2 regions of the Paraburkholderia sp. A3BS-1L genome follow, and region 2 is predicted to be linked to the other one. Evidence: riboswitches for the same ligand, from Rfam matches in the RefSeq annotation. Region 2 holds a riboswitch; the other holds the start of a gene.
The links. Region 2 has a riboswitch for glycine ahead of gcvT (glycine cleavage system aminomethyltransferase GcvT). Riboswitches for the same ligand answer to the same signal wherever they lie in the genome.

Region 1: linked by a shared signal. The riboswitch ahead of P5W99_RS21470 (D-amino acid dehydrogenase) and the one ahead of gcvT (glycine cleavage system aminomethyltransferase GcvT) in region 2 are both predicted to bind glycine.

The regions. Positions count from the first base shown of each region.
Region 1 covers NZ_CP120443.1:1,385,203-1,392,077, forward strand. Annotated here, with positions in the region: gene P5W99_RS21455 (aldehyde dehydrogenase family protein) at 1-447, opposite strand, end outside; gene speB (agmatinase) at 528-1,502, opposite strand; gene P5W99_RS21465 (LysR family transcriptional regulator) at 1,678-2,628, shown strand; gene P5W99_RS21470 (D-amino acid dehydrogenase) at 2,701-3,954, opposite strand; glycine riboswitch at 4,105-4,204, opposite strand; gene P5W99_RS21475 (ABC transporter ATP-binding protein) at 4,321-5,058, opposite strand; gene P5W99_RS21480 (taurine ABC transporter substrate-binding protein) at 5,111-6,130, opposite strand; gene P5W99_RS21485 (ABC transporter permease) at 6,155-6,875, opposite strand, start outside.
Region 2 covers NZ_CP120442.1:3,203,260-3,210,134, forward strand. Annotated here, with positions in the region: gene P5W99_RS14705 (UvrD-helicase domain-containing protein) at 1-257, opposite strand, end outside; gene P5W99_RS14710 (oxidoreductase) at 559-1,608, shown strand; gene P5W99_RS14715 (hypothetical protein) at 1,790-2,161, shown strand; glycine riboswitch at 2,258-2,373, shown strand; glycine riboswitch at 2,422-2,565, shown strand; gene gcvT (glycine cleavage system aminomethyltransferase GcvT) at 2,655-3,773, shown strand; gene gcvH (glycine cleavage system protein GcvH) at 3,853-4,233, shown strand; gene gcvP (aminomethyl-transferring glycine dehydrogenase) at 4,333-6,875, shown strand, end outside.

The sequences.
Region 1 (6,875 bases), on a different replicon from region 2:
GACGGTGCGGCCGTGCAGCTTGGAAGCCCAGCCCGCGAAATAGCGCCAGGTGTCGATGGTGCCCTGGATGTCCACGTCGCGCGCATTCGCGACCGACTTGCCGACGTCGATGGACTCGATCTCGGCGAGCTCGTCGGCGTGGGCCTCGATGAGATCGGCGAGGCGGTGCAGCAGGCGCTCGCGTTCGAGCGGCTTCAGACGCCGCCAGGCGCCGCAGTCGAACTGCGCGCGTGCCGCAGCGACCGCGCGATCGAGGTCGCCGGTCGTGGCGAGCGGAATCTGCGTGATGACGCCTTCGGTGGAGGGCTCGACCACGTCGAGCATCTCGCCCGCGCCGCCCGCCACGAACGCCCCGCCGATCAGCATGCGCTGCGGCTGCTCGAGAAAGCGCCGCGTCTCCTCGCGCACGCCGAACTGCTCCAGATAGTTTCGTACGATGGATTCCAAGGTTGTCTCCTGATCTCGCGCGCCGTCGTGCCCTCGCTGCGCGCGTGTTGACGTTGGGTGCCGCTATCCGCAGGGAGGCCTCAGCGCGGCCGCTGGCTGCGCGCGTGAAAAATGAAGCCGATGGAATTCAGCAGCAACTGCGCCGCGAGAATCGGCGTGACGCCCGCCGGATCGTATGCCGGGGCCACCTCGACGAGGTCCATGCCCACGACGTTGCCGTGACTGCGGCGGGCCAGCCCCTGGATGATTTCGAGCACCTCGTAGTAGGTGAAGCCGCCGTGGCTCGGCGTGCCCGTGCCCGGCGCGATGGACGGATCGAAGCCGTCGATGTCGATCGTGATGTAGTAGGCGCGGCCCTCGGGAATGCGTTCGAGGACGCCTTGCGTGCCGAGCCGGCGCACGTCGCGCACGGACAGAATGTCCGAGCCCGCTGCGCGCGCCGCATCGTAGTCGCTGCGGTTCGACGAAGAAACGTTGCGGATGCCGAGTTGCGTCATGCCGCTGATATGCTGCATTTCCGAGGCGCGCCGCAGCGGATTGCCGTGCCCGTAGCGCACGCCATGGCGCTCGTCGACGAAATCCAGATGCGCGTCGAAGTGCACGATGTGGATGGGACCGCGGCCCTCGAACGCCTGAATCACCGGTGCGTGAATCGAATGATCGCCGCCCAGCGTGATGGGCATCGCGCCGTTCGCGAGGATCTTGCGCACGGCGCTTTCGATGTTGGCGTTGCTCGCCGCCATGTCGGTGTGGACAATGTCGGCGTCGCCTACGTCCACCATGCGGACTTGATCGCGCGTCAGATAGAGCGCGTCGTCTTCGTGGTCGTATGCGCCCGCATGGCCGAACGAGAACAGCGTGGATGCCTCGCGGATGCTGCGCGGCCCGAAGCGCGCGCCCGAGCGCCATTGCGTGCCCATGTCGTTGGGGGCGCCAAGAATTGCCACATCGGCGTCGATGCGGTCCCAGTCGAGGCAGACCGGCGATTTCGCGAAAGTGCAATGTCCCACGAACGGCAAGTCCAGCCGTCCGCTTTCGTACGTATTGCCCGGCATGAGTGTCTCCGTGTGTGATCCGCTGGCTGATCCAGTCAGTAATCGGTGAACGACCCGGTTTCTGCCGGGCCGCCGCTTTGAGACACTATGTGCGCATTATTTTTGACCAAAAATCCCGGGTATCAGATGTTCATATCGGAATATCCGAAGCAAGCGATTATGGAGAACGCGGGCAATGATGCAACTGCAGGACGTCGATCTCAAACTGCTCAGGGTTTTCATGCATGTCGTGCGCTGCGGCGGCTTCTCCGCGGCCCAGGCGACCCTGAACGTGAGCCAGTCGACCATCAGCGAGCAGATGACCACGCTGGAAACGCGCCTCGGTCTCAAGCTGTGCGAGCGCGGCCGCGGCGGCTTCCGCCTGACCGAGCACGGTCTTGCCACCTATGAGGCGGCCCAGCGACTGCAGGTGGCCGTCGAGGCGTTCTGCATGGACACGGACGCGCTCAAGCAACATATCGCCGGCAGGCTCTATCTGGGCATCATCGACAACACGGTGACGGACCTCGCCTCGCCGCTGCCGCGGGCCTTGCAGAAGTTCGTCTCGCGGGGCGACGACGTGCATGTCGACGTCTACGTCGGCACGCCGGCGGAACTCGAAGAGCGCGTGCTCGACGGCCGGCTCCACGTCGCGATCGGCCACTTCCCGATTCACGTGCCGGGGCTCGCCTACACCGAGCTCTATCTCGAGCCCGATGGGCTCTATTGCGGCAAGGGCAATCCGCTCTTTGCCGGGGCACGGGAAAACGGCATTCAGATCGAAGCCATTGCCACGAGCCGCATCGCCGCGCGCGGCTACCTGCAGCAGCACGACCTGAAGATGCTGAGTGCGAGCAAGGCTGCGGCGACCGTCGACAACGTCGAGGCGCAGGCGATCCTGATTCTCTCGGGCGCATATATAGGATTCCTTCCAAATCACTACGCGGCGCGCTGGGTCGAGCGCGACGAGATGCGGCGCATCGGCCCGGAGCAGTTCGGCATGCAGTCGCCCTTTTGCGCGGCGACGCGCCGGGCCTCTGCCGTACCTTCGATTTTGCAGGCCTTCATGGTGGACCTGCACGAAGTCTGGGTGCATGAACACGCGGACCAGCACGCGGACGAAAAGCCGCCCGCGCGCCGCAAATAGCCGCGCCGCCCGCGTGCTTGCGCGGGCGGCCATGAGGTGCTGCGGTCAAGTCAAGCGACGATGCCGCGACGCTCAGGCGGTCGCCAAGCGAACGCCCTGGGCACTGCCCGCCATGCCCTCGATCAGCGCGGCGACGTTCTCCGCCGTTGCCGCCGACAACGTCCAGCCGAGGTGCCCGTGCCCGGTGTTGTAGAACACGCCCGGCATGCGTCCCCGGCCGACCTTCGGCAGCATGCTCGGCAACATGGGCCGCAGTCCGGCCCACGGGATCACGCGCGAGGTGCTGACCTGCGGGAACAGGCGCCGCGTCCACTCGACGAGCGGCGCGACGCGGTCGGCGCGAATGTCCCGGTTAAGGCCGTTGATCTCGGCCGTGCCGGCCACGCGGAAGCGCTCGGCGCCCAGCCGGCTTGTGACGATCTTGGCGCTCTCGTCGAGCAGGCTGACCCATGGCGCCGCACGCTGGCTCGTCTCGTCGTCGAGGCATACGGTGATCGAATAGCCCTTCACCGGATACACGTTCACGCGGTCGCCCAGCATCGACGCGAATGCGCGGCTGTTGACGCCCGCGCAAACGACGATGCGCTCGAACCTCGCGTGGTGAGCGGCGCCCTGCTGCGTCGCCGATACCGTAAAGACACCGTCCGAATCGCGCCGGATCGCCGTGATCTGCGTGTCGTGGCGAAACTCCACGCCGTGCCGCACGCACGCTTGCGTCAGGCCGCGCGTGAACTTGTGGATGTCGCCGGTCGAATCGGAGGGCGTGAAGAAGCCGCCGTAAAACGCGCCCTCCAGCGTGGGCTCGATCTGGCGGATCTCGGCTGCGGTCACCGGCCTGCGGTCGAGACCGCCTTCGGTCAAGATGGCGTTGACCTTCGATGAAGCGTCGAAGCTCTTGCGGTCCCGGAAGATGTGCAGGATGCCGCGCTGTTCCAGGTCGAATTCGATCCCCTCCTTGCGCGCGGTCTCGAACAGGTGTTCGCGGGCCGCGATGGCAAGGCGCACGGTTTCGAGCGTGTTTGCCCGATAGTTCGGAATCTGCCGCAGGAACTCGGCCATCCACGAATATTTGTGCCAGCCCGGCAGCGGGTTTACGAGCAGCGGCGCGTCGCGCGTGAGCATCCAGCGCAGGCCTTTGAGAACGGTGGCGGCGCTGTTCCAGACTTCGGCGTTGCATGCGGAGAGTTGGCCGCCGTTCGCGAACGAAGTCTCCATCGCGCTATAGCGATGGCGTTCGAGCACGGTAACGCGAAAACCGCGCTTGGCGAGGGCGTAAGCGGTCGTGACGCCGGTAATCCCGGCGCCAATAATGGCGATTCGTGACATGACATGGTCCAGATTAGATTGAGCACTTGTCGTTTCCGACACCTGTGCCCCATCTGTCCATGTACCTGAGAGTTTCTTTCCGCGCCGGCGCTGGACGCGCCGGCGCGGAAATCTCCTTCGGTGGGCGCGTTCGCGCCGCTCTCCAGATGTTCTTGCTGCAGGGTCCTTGTGCCTGAGAGTTTCCGGGGCGGTTGCTCCGTCGGCGCCGTCAGGTGCTTTCGCAGTGACGGTCTCTCCCGCTGCAGCGTGTCGAACAGCGCAACGATAGCGGGCCGTTATTGCGCTTGCAAGCGATTTTTCGCTGGCACGCTGCTCATGGGCCGTTGACCGCCGCGCTCGGGGAGCGCATGCATCAATGCGCAAGAATCAATGCGCGAGAATGCCCATCGCCGTCTTCTTCAATTCCAGAAAATGCGGCTCGAACGCGACCTCCGGCGTGCGCGGGCGGTCCAGCTCGATGGGCACGTCGAGTGCCACCCGCCCAGGACGCGCCGAAAGCACCACGAGCCGCGTGCCGAGAAAGATCGCTTCGTCGATGTCATGGGTGATGAACACGATCGTGCAATGAAGCTTCTCCCATAGCTCGGTCAAGAACGTCTGCATGGAATGGCGCGTCTGCGCATCGAGTGCGCCGAAGGGCTCGTCCATCAGCAGCACCTTCGGCTTCATGACGAGCGCCCGCGCGATCGCCACGCGCTGCTGCATGCCGCCCGACAACTCGTAGGGCTTATGTTTGGCGAACGATTCCAGGCCGATGATGCGCAGGATCTCCGCGGAATCCTTGCGCCGTTGCTCTTTGGGAACCCCGTGCAGCGAAGGACCGAACTCGATGTTTTCTTCCACGCTGAGCCACGGAAACAAGCCGGCCTGCTGGAACACCACGACACGGTCGGCGCCGGGCTGTTCCTTGACCTCGCCATCGATATAGATGTTGCCCCGCGAGGGCGACGTCAGACCGGCGAGCAGGTGCAGCAAGGTCGTCTTTCCGCAGCCGGAAGAGCCGAGCACGGTGATGAATTCGCCGCCCCGGAACTGCAGATTGATGTTTTCCAGTGCCGTGGTGGCGCCGAAAGTCTTGTACAGGGAATCGATGACGATGTTCAAGTTCGTCTCCTGTTCGACGGTCAGACCGTCAATGGATCAATGCGCGAATGAGTCAATGCGCCAACGCTTTCGAATACTGCGGCGCGACGTTCGCGTCGAAGTTCGCCGGCACCGACGGGATACGCCCGATCTGGTTGAGCACCTTGGCGGTATTCACCAGCGTCTGGTACGTCGCGGAGGTTTTGACGCCGGCGTCGAGGCCCATCACCTTGGGCGTGGTCTGGTCGGCACCGGAAAAGAGCTCGTAACCGGCGAGCTCGCTCGTCGCAACCGGCACGGTCACGCCGGTGGCCTTCGCCATCTCGGCGATCGCCTGGTCGCGATTCTTCATCGTCACCTGATAGCCCGCGTCGAGCGCCTTGACGAAGCCGGTCACCAGGTCCGGATGCGCTTTCGCCCATTCCGCGTTGGCGATGCACACGTTGTAGCTGGAAGCTTCGCGCGGCAGGTCGCCGTCGGTCTTGATGGCCTTGCCGCCGGCTGCGCGCAGCGCGCTGAAGACCGGATCCCAGACGATCGCCGCGTCGATCGCGCCGGTCACCCACGAGGTGCGCATCTGCGGCGGCGCCATGTTGACCTGCGTGACCGACTCATACGGCACGTGCGCTTGCGCCAGGAAGGTCGCCAGTTCGAAGGAAGCCTGCGAGCCGGCCACGATCGCGATCTTCTTGCCTTTGAGCCCCGCCACGTCGTGGATGCCGCTATCGGGCTTGACCACGATGCCGGCCGCATTGGTATAGCGCTCCTGGTTGTACACGATGGCCATCGGCAAGCCCTGGGCGATGGCGGTGACGAGCGGCGGCACGCCAAGCCCGCACATGAACGTGAGGCTGTTCGACGCCAGCGCGCTCATGGCTGCCGGGCCCGAGCTGAAGAGCTTGTACTCGACATTGGCGTTCATATGCTTTTCGAACAGATGCTCGGCCATCGACACCATGTACGGATCGGCGCCGTTGTCCTCGTAGCCGATGATGACTTCGGGCTTGCCCTGCGAGTAAGCCGCGCCGGGCACCAGGCAGCTGCTGGCAAGCAGGGCCGCGCTCACGCCAAAGATCCATTGCATCTTTTTCATTTTTCGTCTCCTCGGATGACCCGATCAGTTATGTCCGCGCCAGGGAACGACTATGTTTTCGATCTTGCGAATCGCCAGCTCCATGGCATACCCGATCAACCCGATGATCACGATGCCGACGATCACGATGGCAACCTGCAAGGCTTGTCCTGCGAACTGCACGAGCCAACCCAGCCCGCTGCTCGCCGCGATCAGTTCCGCGGCCACGAGACAGGTCCACGCCACGCCGATGCCCACACGCATCGCGGTGAAGATTTCCGGCATGGCCGAGGGCAGCACGACCTTGCGGAAGATTTGCGCGTTGGTCGCGCCGAGCGTGCGCGCCACCGAGATGCGCAGCGCCGGCGTGCTTTTCACGCCCGACATGGTGCCGATGATGATGACCGGAATGGTGCCGACCAGAATGAGAATGGCCTTGGGCAATTCGCCGATGCCGAACCACACCACCAGCAGCGGGATATAGGCAAGCGGCGGAACCGGCCGGATGAACTGCAGCAGCGGGTCGATGATGTCGAATACGATCTTGTTTCGCGACATCAGCAGGCCAACGGGAACGCCGATCACAATCGCGCCGACAAAACCCACAACGATGCGCAAGCAACTAACCAGGATGTCGCTGATGAGCGACTGTCCGCCGTAGCCGTTATGGATGATGTCGACGAAGGCTTGCCACACCGCCACCGGCGAAGGGAGCGCAAAGGACGGAAAAATGCCTGCTTTCGATACCGCCTGCCAAAGCACGACG
Region 2 (6,875 bases):
CGGCCTTCCTTGCCGGGCGTGGTGAGCGTCTTGCCTTCGAGCAGCTTGCCCACGCGCTCGCGCATTTCGGCGGCGGCCTTGTTGGTGAAGGTGACGGCCGCGATATGGCGCGGCTCGAAGCCTTTCGCTTCGATCAGATGCGCGATTTTCTGCGTGATCACACGCGTCTTGCCGCTGCCCGCGCCGGCGAGCACGAGACAGGGACCGTCGAGATAGCGCACCGCTTCGCTTTGGGCGGGATTCAGGCCTGCGGACATCGTTGCTGGATTGGAAAAACAGGTGGTACGGCTGGGAGGCGTGCGTTTCGTGGCGCTGCGGCTTCAGGCCCCAAGGGCTTTAAAGCGCGGCGGCCGGCACGGCATGGCGCGAGGCGCGCGCAACAGCGCTGCGGCCTCTCACGCGAGAGGTGCGATGTTAACACGAGGCGGCTTCACATCGATGCGGCCCCGATGCCGTTCACGCGTCGCCCCTGCTACGCGTGCCACAATGACGGGCTCCCGCCACCCCCGGCGACGGCTCGCGCCGCGCCGCTTCATTGCTGGAAAGAGGACGCGCTTCATGACTGCCCCCCTGCAAATCGGCCTGATGGGCTACGGCTTCGCCGGCCAGACCTTCCACGCTCCCGTGATCGCCCATAGCGGCGCCGCCACGCTTGCCGTCATCGCGACGAGCCAGGCCGAGCGCGCGCAGGCCGACTACCCGGACGCCGCGATCGTCCCGGACTTAGACGCCCTGCTCTCGCTCGACGCCATCGAATGCGTAGTGATCGCCACGCCCAACGACACGCACTACGAGCTCGCGCGCCGCACGCTGGAGCGCGGCAAGCATGTGCTCGTCGACAAGCCGGTCACGCTCAGCGCTGAAGAGGCGCGCACGCTCGCGGCCATCGCGAAGCAGCGTGGCCTCGTGTTCGCGCCGTTCCACAACCGCCGCTGGGACGGCGACTTCCTCACCGTGCGCGAGCTGCTCGCGAACGGCGCGCTGGGGCGCGTCACGCACTTCGAATCGCATTTCGACCGCTTCCGCCCGCAGGTGCGCCAGCGCTGGCGCGAGGACGCCACGCGCGGCGGCGGCCTGCTCTACGACCTCGGGCCGCATCTGATCGACCAGGCGCTCGCGCTGTTCGGTGCGCCCGAGGCAGTCACGGCGTTCGTCCACGCGCGCCGCGACAATGCCAGCGCGCCCGACTACGCGCATCTCATGCTGCGCTACCCCGGCCATGACGCCGTGCTCCACGCGAGCGCGCTGGCCGCGTTCGCGCCGCGCTTCGTGATTCATGGCACGCGCGGCAGCTACCTGAAGAACGGGCTCGATACGCAGGAAGATCAATTGAAGGCGGGGCTGCGTCCGGGCCAGCCCGGTTTCGGCGAAGGCAACGAAGCGGGCCGCCTGCACACACTGGCCGACGATGGCACGGAAGCCGAGCGCACCGCGCCCAACGCCGCCGGCAATTACGCCGATCTCTATCGCGCGCTCGCGGCCGCGATCCGCGATGGCGAGCCATTCCCGGTGAGCCCGCAGGATGCCATTGACGTGATGAGCATCATCGAGATCGCCACGCAAAGCGCTGCCGAAGGCCGCACGATTGCGTTCACGCGTGCAGCTTGAGCCGCCCGCCTCGCAGCTTGCATTTCACCGACGCGGCTGAAAGGTCTGAACAAATCGTTACAAGTGCGCGCCGCACCCGGGTCATCGGGCGGCGCGCGCGGCACGTTTGCGGACGTACGACGCAAAAAAATGCAGCAACGACGACGAGAAGCTGCAAACAAGGAGAGTCTCAATGACCCGTTTGAACCGTGCCATCCGCTACGCCGCCGCCGGCGCGCTCATCTCGACGCTCGCTGCGTGCGTGGTCAACCAGTCCGCCCCGCGCCCCACCGTGGTGGTGGCCCCGAATCCCGGCCCGAGCCCGCATGATGTGGCCGTGGAGCGCCTGCATCAGATCGACGGACGCCTCGACAATCTGGGCCGCCGCATCGATATGCGCGTGAATCAGGGCTACTATCCGCCGCCCCAGGGGGCTGCGCTCCATCACCGCCTCGACACGATCCGCGGCGAAGCGCACGACATGGCCAGCCAGCACGGCGGCGGCATCTCCGCCGACGAGCAACACGTGCTGAACCAGGAGCTGGATACGGCGGCGCGCGCGATCGGTGAGTAACCCGGCACCTCAGGCGACGCGCTGTGCAGCCAGCCGCGCGCCGCCTGCCCCGATTTTTTCCGCATTGACACACCGCCCAAGCGTCGCGCACAATCGCTGCGCGCGCCGGGAGAGCGCGCCGTTTGTCGCACCCTGCCATCGAGCGGGTGCAATGCGCGGCGCCGCCGAAGGGGCAACCCACAAACTCTCAGGCAAAAGGACCGTGCGCGCCGGACCTTCGAATCGCCCGCTCGCCTTCCAGCGCAGCGCGTGAATTTCGAATCCGCAACTCTGGAGAGCGGTAGTAGAACGGCGGCGGAGGATCGTAACTCCTGGCGTTCAGGCTGCCCACCGAAGGGGCGCGCGCCATCGAGCACCATCAAGCACGGCGCAATCTCTCAGGTATCGAGGACAGAGGGGCCATGCAAGAACCGACCCCAGGCATTGGGCCTGTGGCGTTTCCTGCATGGCCTTTTTCGTTTTCGCGCGATTTTTCGTGACCGCCTGAGGCCCCATGACCGAACTCAAACGCACCCCGCTGAACGACTCGCATCGCGCGCTCAATGCCCGCATGGTCGACTTCGGCGGCTGGGACATGCCCGTCAACTACGGCTCGCAGATCGACGAGCATCGCGCCGTGCGCACCGATGCCGGCATGTTCGACGTCTCGCACATGTGCGTCGTCGACTTCTCGGGCGCGAAGACGCGCGAGTTCTTCGCCCGCGCGCTCGCCAACAACGTGGCCAAGCTCGTCACGCCGGGCAAGGCGCTCTACTCGTGCATGCTGAACCCCGAAGGCGGCGTGATCGACGACCTGATCGTCTATTACTTTGCTGAAGATACGTTCCGCACCGTGGTCAACGCGGGCACCGCCGAAAAAGACATCGCCTGGTTCGAGAAGCTCAACGCCGAAGGCGGCTTCGGCCTCACCGTCACGCCGCGCCGCGATCTCGCGATCGTCGCCGTGCAGGGCCCGAACGCACGCGAAAAGGTCTGGCAAGTCGCGCCCGCCTCGCGCAGCGCCACCGAACTGCTCAAGCCCTTCAACGCCGCGAAGATCGAAGCCTCGCCGTTCGGCGAATTGATGATCGCTCGCACCGGTTACACCGGTGAGGACGGCTTCGAAGTCGTGCTGCCCGCCGCCGCCGTGGGCGAGTTCTGGGATGCCCTGCAGCGCCAGGGCGTGAAGCCCTGCGGCCTCGGCGCGCGCGACACGCTGCGCCTCGAAGCGGGCATGAATCTCTACGGCCAGGACATGGACGACACCGTCTCGCCGCTCGACGCGGGCCTTGCCTGGACCGTCGACATGAAGGAGCCGCGCGACTTCGTCGGCCGCCCCGTGCTCGAAGCCAACGGCTCGCGCATGGCCTTCGTCGGCCTGATCCTGCAAAAGGAAAACGGCAAGGCCGGCGGTGTGCTGCGCGCGCACCAGAAAGTCGTCACGCCGCAGGGCGAAGGTGAAATCACGAGCGGCACCTTCTCGCCGACGATGCAGGAATCGATCGCCTTCGCGCGCGTGCCCCAGGGCGTGCAGCCGGGCGACGTCGTGCAGGTGTTGATCCGCGATAAGGCCCTGCCCGCAAGCGTGGTAAAACTGCCCTTCGTGCGCAACGGCAAGGTGCTCGCCGCTTGAGCCAAGGCGATCCGCGAGGATCCGCGCCACGCACGCCCCCCCTCTTTCAAGCCATAACGAACCACGCACTGGAGCAACCATGAGCATCCCGGCCGATCTGAAATACACCGAATCGCACGAATGGATCCGCACCGAAGCCGACGGCACGCTGACCGTCGGCATCACCGACCACGCGCAGGAAGCCCTCGGCGACATCGTCTTCCTCGAACTGCCTGATGCGGGCCGCGCCGTCACCGCCGGCGACGCGGTTGCCGTGATCGAGTCGGTCAAGGCCGCCTCGGACATCTACGCACCGGTCGCGGGTGAGATCATCGAATCGAACTCGGCGCTGGTCGACACCCCGGACCAGGTGAACGGCGCCCCGTACGAGTCATGGCTCTTCAAGATCAAGCCGGCCGCCGACGCCAAGCTCGACGCGCTGATCGACGCTGCTGCGTACGAAAAGGCCATCGGCGCCTGATCGGCCATTCAGCAGGCAACCCTGTCTTAACCGTAACGGCGCGGACGGCGCGCACTTCAACCCGCGCCGCCCGTGCCGGTAGTAAAACCCGGAACCCCCATGAAGCTCGAACACCCGGATCGTCTGATGAACTCCCCGCTCTCGCTTGCTGCGCTCGAAGCGCATGACGCTTTCGCCGCCCGCCACATCGGCCCCGATTCGGCCGACCAGCAGGCGATGCTCGACGCGCTCGGCTTCGCCTCGCGCGCCGCGCTGATCGATGCGGTGATTCCGGCGAAGATCCGCCGCAACGAGACGCTGCCGCTCGGGCCGTTCTCGCAGCCGCGCTCGGAAGCCGAAGCGCTTGCCGCGCTGCGCGCGCTCGCGGACAAGAACCAGGTGTTCCGCTCCTATATCGGGCAGGGCTACTACGACACGCACACGCCGGCCGTGATCCTGCGCAACGTGCTCGAAAACCCGGCCTGGTACACGGCCTACACGCCGTACCAGCCGGAAATCTCGCAGGGCCGCCTCGAAGCCCTGCTGAACTTCCAGCAAATGATCGTCGACTTGACGGGCCTCGCGATCTCGAACGCGTCGCTGCTCGACGAGGCCACCGCCGCCGCCGAAGCGATGACGCTCGTGCAGCGCGTGGGCAAGTCGAAGTCGAACGTGTTCTTCGTCGCCGACGACGTGCTGCCGCAAACCATCGAAGTGGTGAAGACGCGTGCGAAGCCGATCGGCGTCGAGGTGAAGGTCGGTCCCGCCGCCGAGGCGGCGCAAGCAGGCGCGTTCGGCGTGCTGCTCCAGTATCCTGGCGTGAACGGCGATGTGCGCGACTACCGCGAACTCGCCGCCGCCGTCCACGCAGCCGGCGGCTCGGTCATCGCCGCCGCCGACCTGCTCGCGCTCACCGTGCTCGCGCCGCCGGGCGAATGGGGCGCCGATGTGGCCGTGGGCAACTCGCAGCGCTTTGGCGTGCCGATGGGCTTCGGCGGCCCGCACGCGGCCTATCTCGCGGTGAAGGACGAATTCAAGCGCCAGATGCCGGGCCGTCTCGTCGGCGTGACCGTCGACGCCCAGGGCAACCCGGCGCTGCGCCTCGCGCTGCAAACGCGCGAGCAACACATTCGCCGTGAAAAGGCCACTTCGAACGTCTGCACGGCGCAGGCCCTGCTCGCGATCATGGCGAGCATGTACGCGGTCTATCACGGCCCGCAGGGCCTCAAACGCATCGCGCAGCGCGTGAACCGCGTCGCGGCCATTCTGGCGGCGGGTGCCAAGCAACTGGGCTACACGCTCGTGAACGAATCGTTCTTCGACACGCTCACGTTCGAAGCAGGCGCGCGCACCCAGGCGCTGCACGACGCGGCGCTCGCGCGCGGCATGAACCTGCGCCGCGTGAGCGAGACGCGCGTGGGCATTTCCGTCGACGAAACCACCACGCGCGGCGATCTGGCCGATCTGCTCGCCGTGTTCGCGCAAGCCGCGTTCACAAACGAAGCGCCCTCGGTCGATGCGCTCGACGCACAACTCGCGGCGCAGGAAGCGGCCACGTTCCCGGCCGCGCTCGTGCGCGAGAGCACGTACCTCACGCATCCGATCTTCAACTGCCATCATTCGGAAACGGAAATGCTGCGCTATTTGCGCAGCCTCGCCGATAAGGACCTCGCGCTCGACCGCTCGATGATCCCGCTCGGCTCGTGCACGATGAAGCTCAACGCCACCTCGGAGATGCTGCCGGTCACGTGGCCCGAGTTCGGCCGCATCCACCCGTTCGCGCCCACCGAGCAGACCGTCGGCTATCGCGAGATGGTCGATCAGCTCGAGCAGATGCTGGTGGCGGCCACGGGCTACGCCGCCGTCTCGCTGCAGCCGAACGCAGGCTCGCAGGGCGAGTACGCGGGCCTGCTCATCATCCACGCGTACCACGCTTCGCGCGGCGAAGGCCATCGCAACGTCTGCCTGATTCCCGCTTCGGCGCACGGCACCAATCCGGCTTCGGCGCAGATGGCCGGCATGCAGGTCGTGGTGGTCGCGTGCGACGCCCAGGGCAACATCGATCTCGCCGACCTCAAGGCCAAGGCCGAACAGCACGCTGCGAAGCTCGCGGCGATCATGATCACGTATCCGTCGACGCACGGCGTGTTCGAAGGCAACGTGCGCGAAGTCTGCGAGATCGTGCACGCGCACGGCGGCCAGGTCTACGTGGACGGCGCGAACATGAACGCGATGGTGGGCCTCGCGGCCCCCGGCCAGTTCGGCGGCGACGTCTCGCACCTGAACCTGCACAAGACCTTCTGCATTCCGCACGGCGGCGGCGGACCCGGCGTCGGTCCAGTGGCGGTGGGCGCGCACCTCGCGCAATTCCTGCCGAACCAGCTTTCCTCGGGCTACAAGCGCTCGACCGACCAGGGCAACGGCATCGGCGCGGTGAGCGCGGCGCCCTACGGCTCGGCCTCGATCCTGCCGATCTCGTGGATGTACATCGCGATGATGGGCGCGACCAACCTCACCGCCGCAACGGAAATGGCGATCCTCAACGCGAACTACGTCGCGAAGAAGCTCGCGCCGCACTATCCGGTGCTCTACAGCGGCCCGGGCGGCCTGGTCGCGCACGAGTGCATTCTCGATCTGCGCCCCGTCAAGGATTCGAGCGGCAT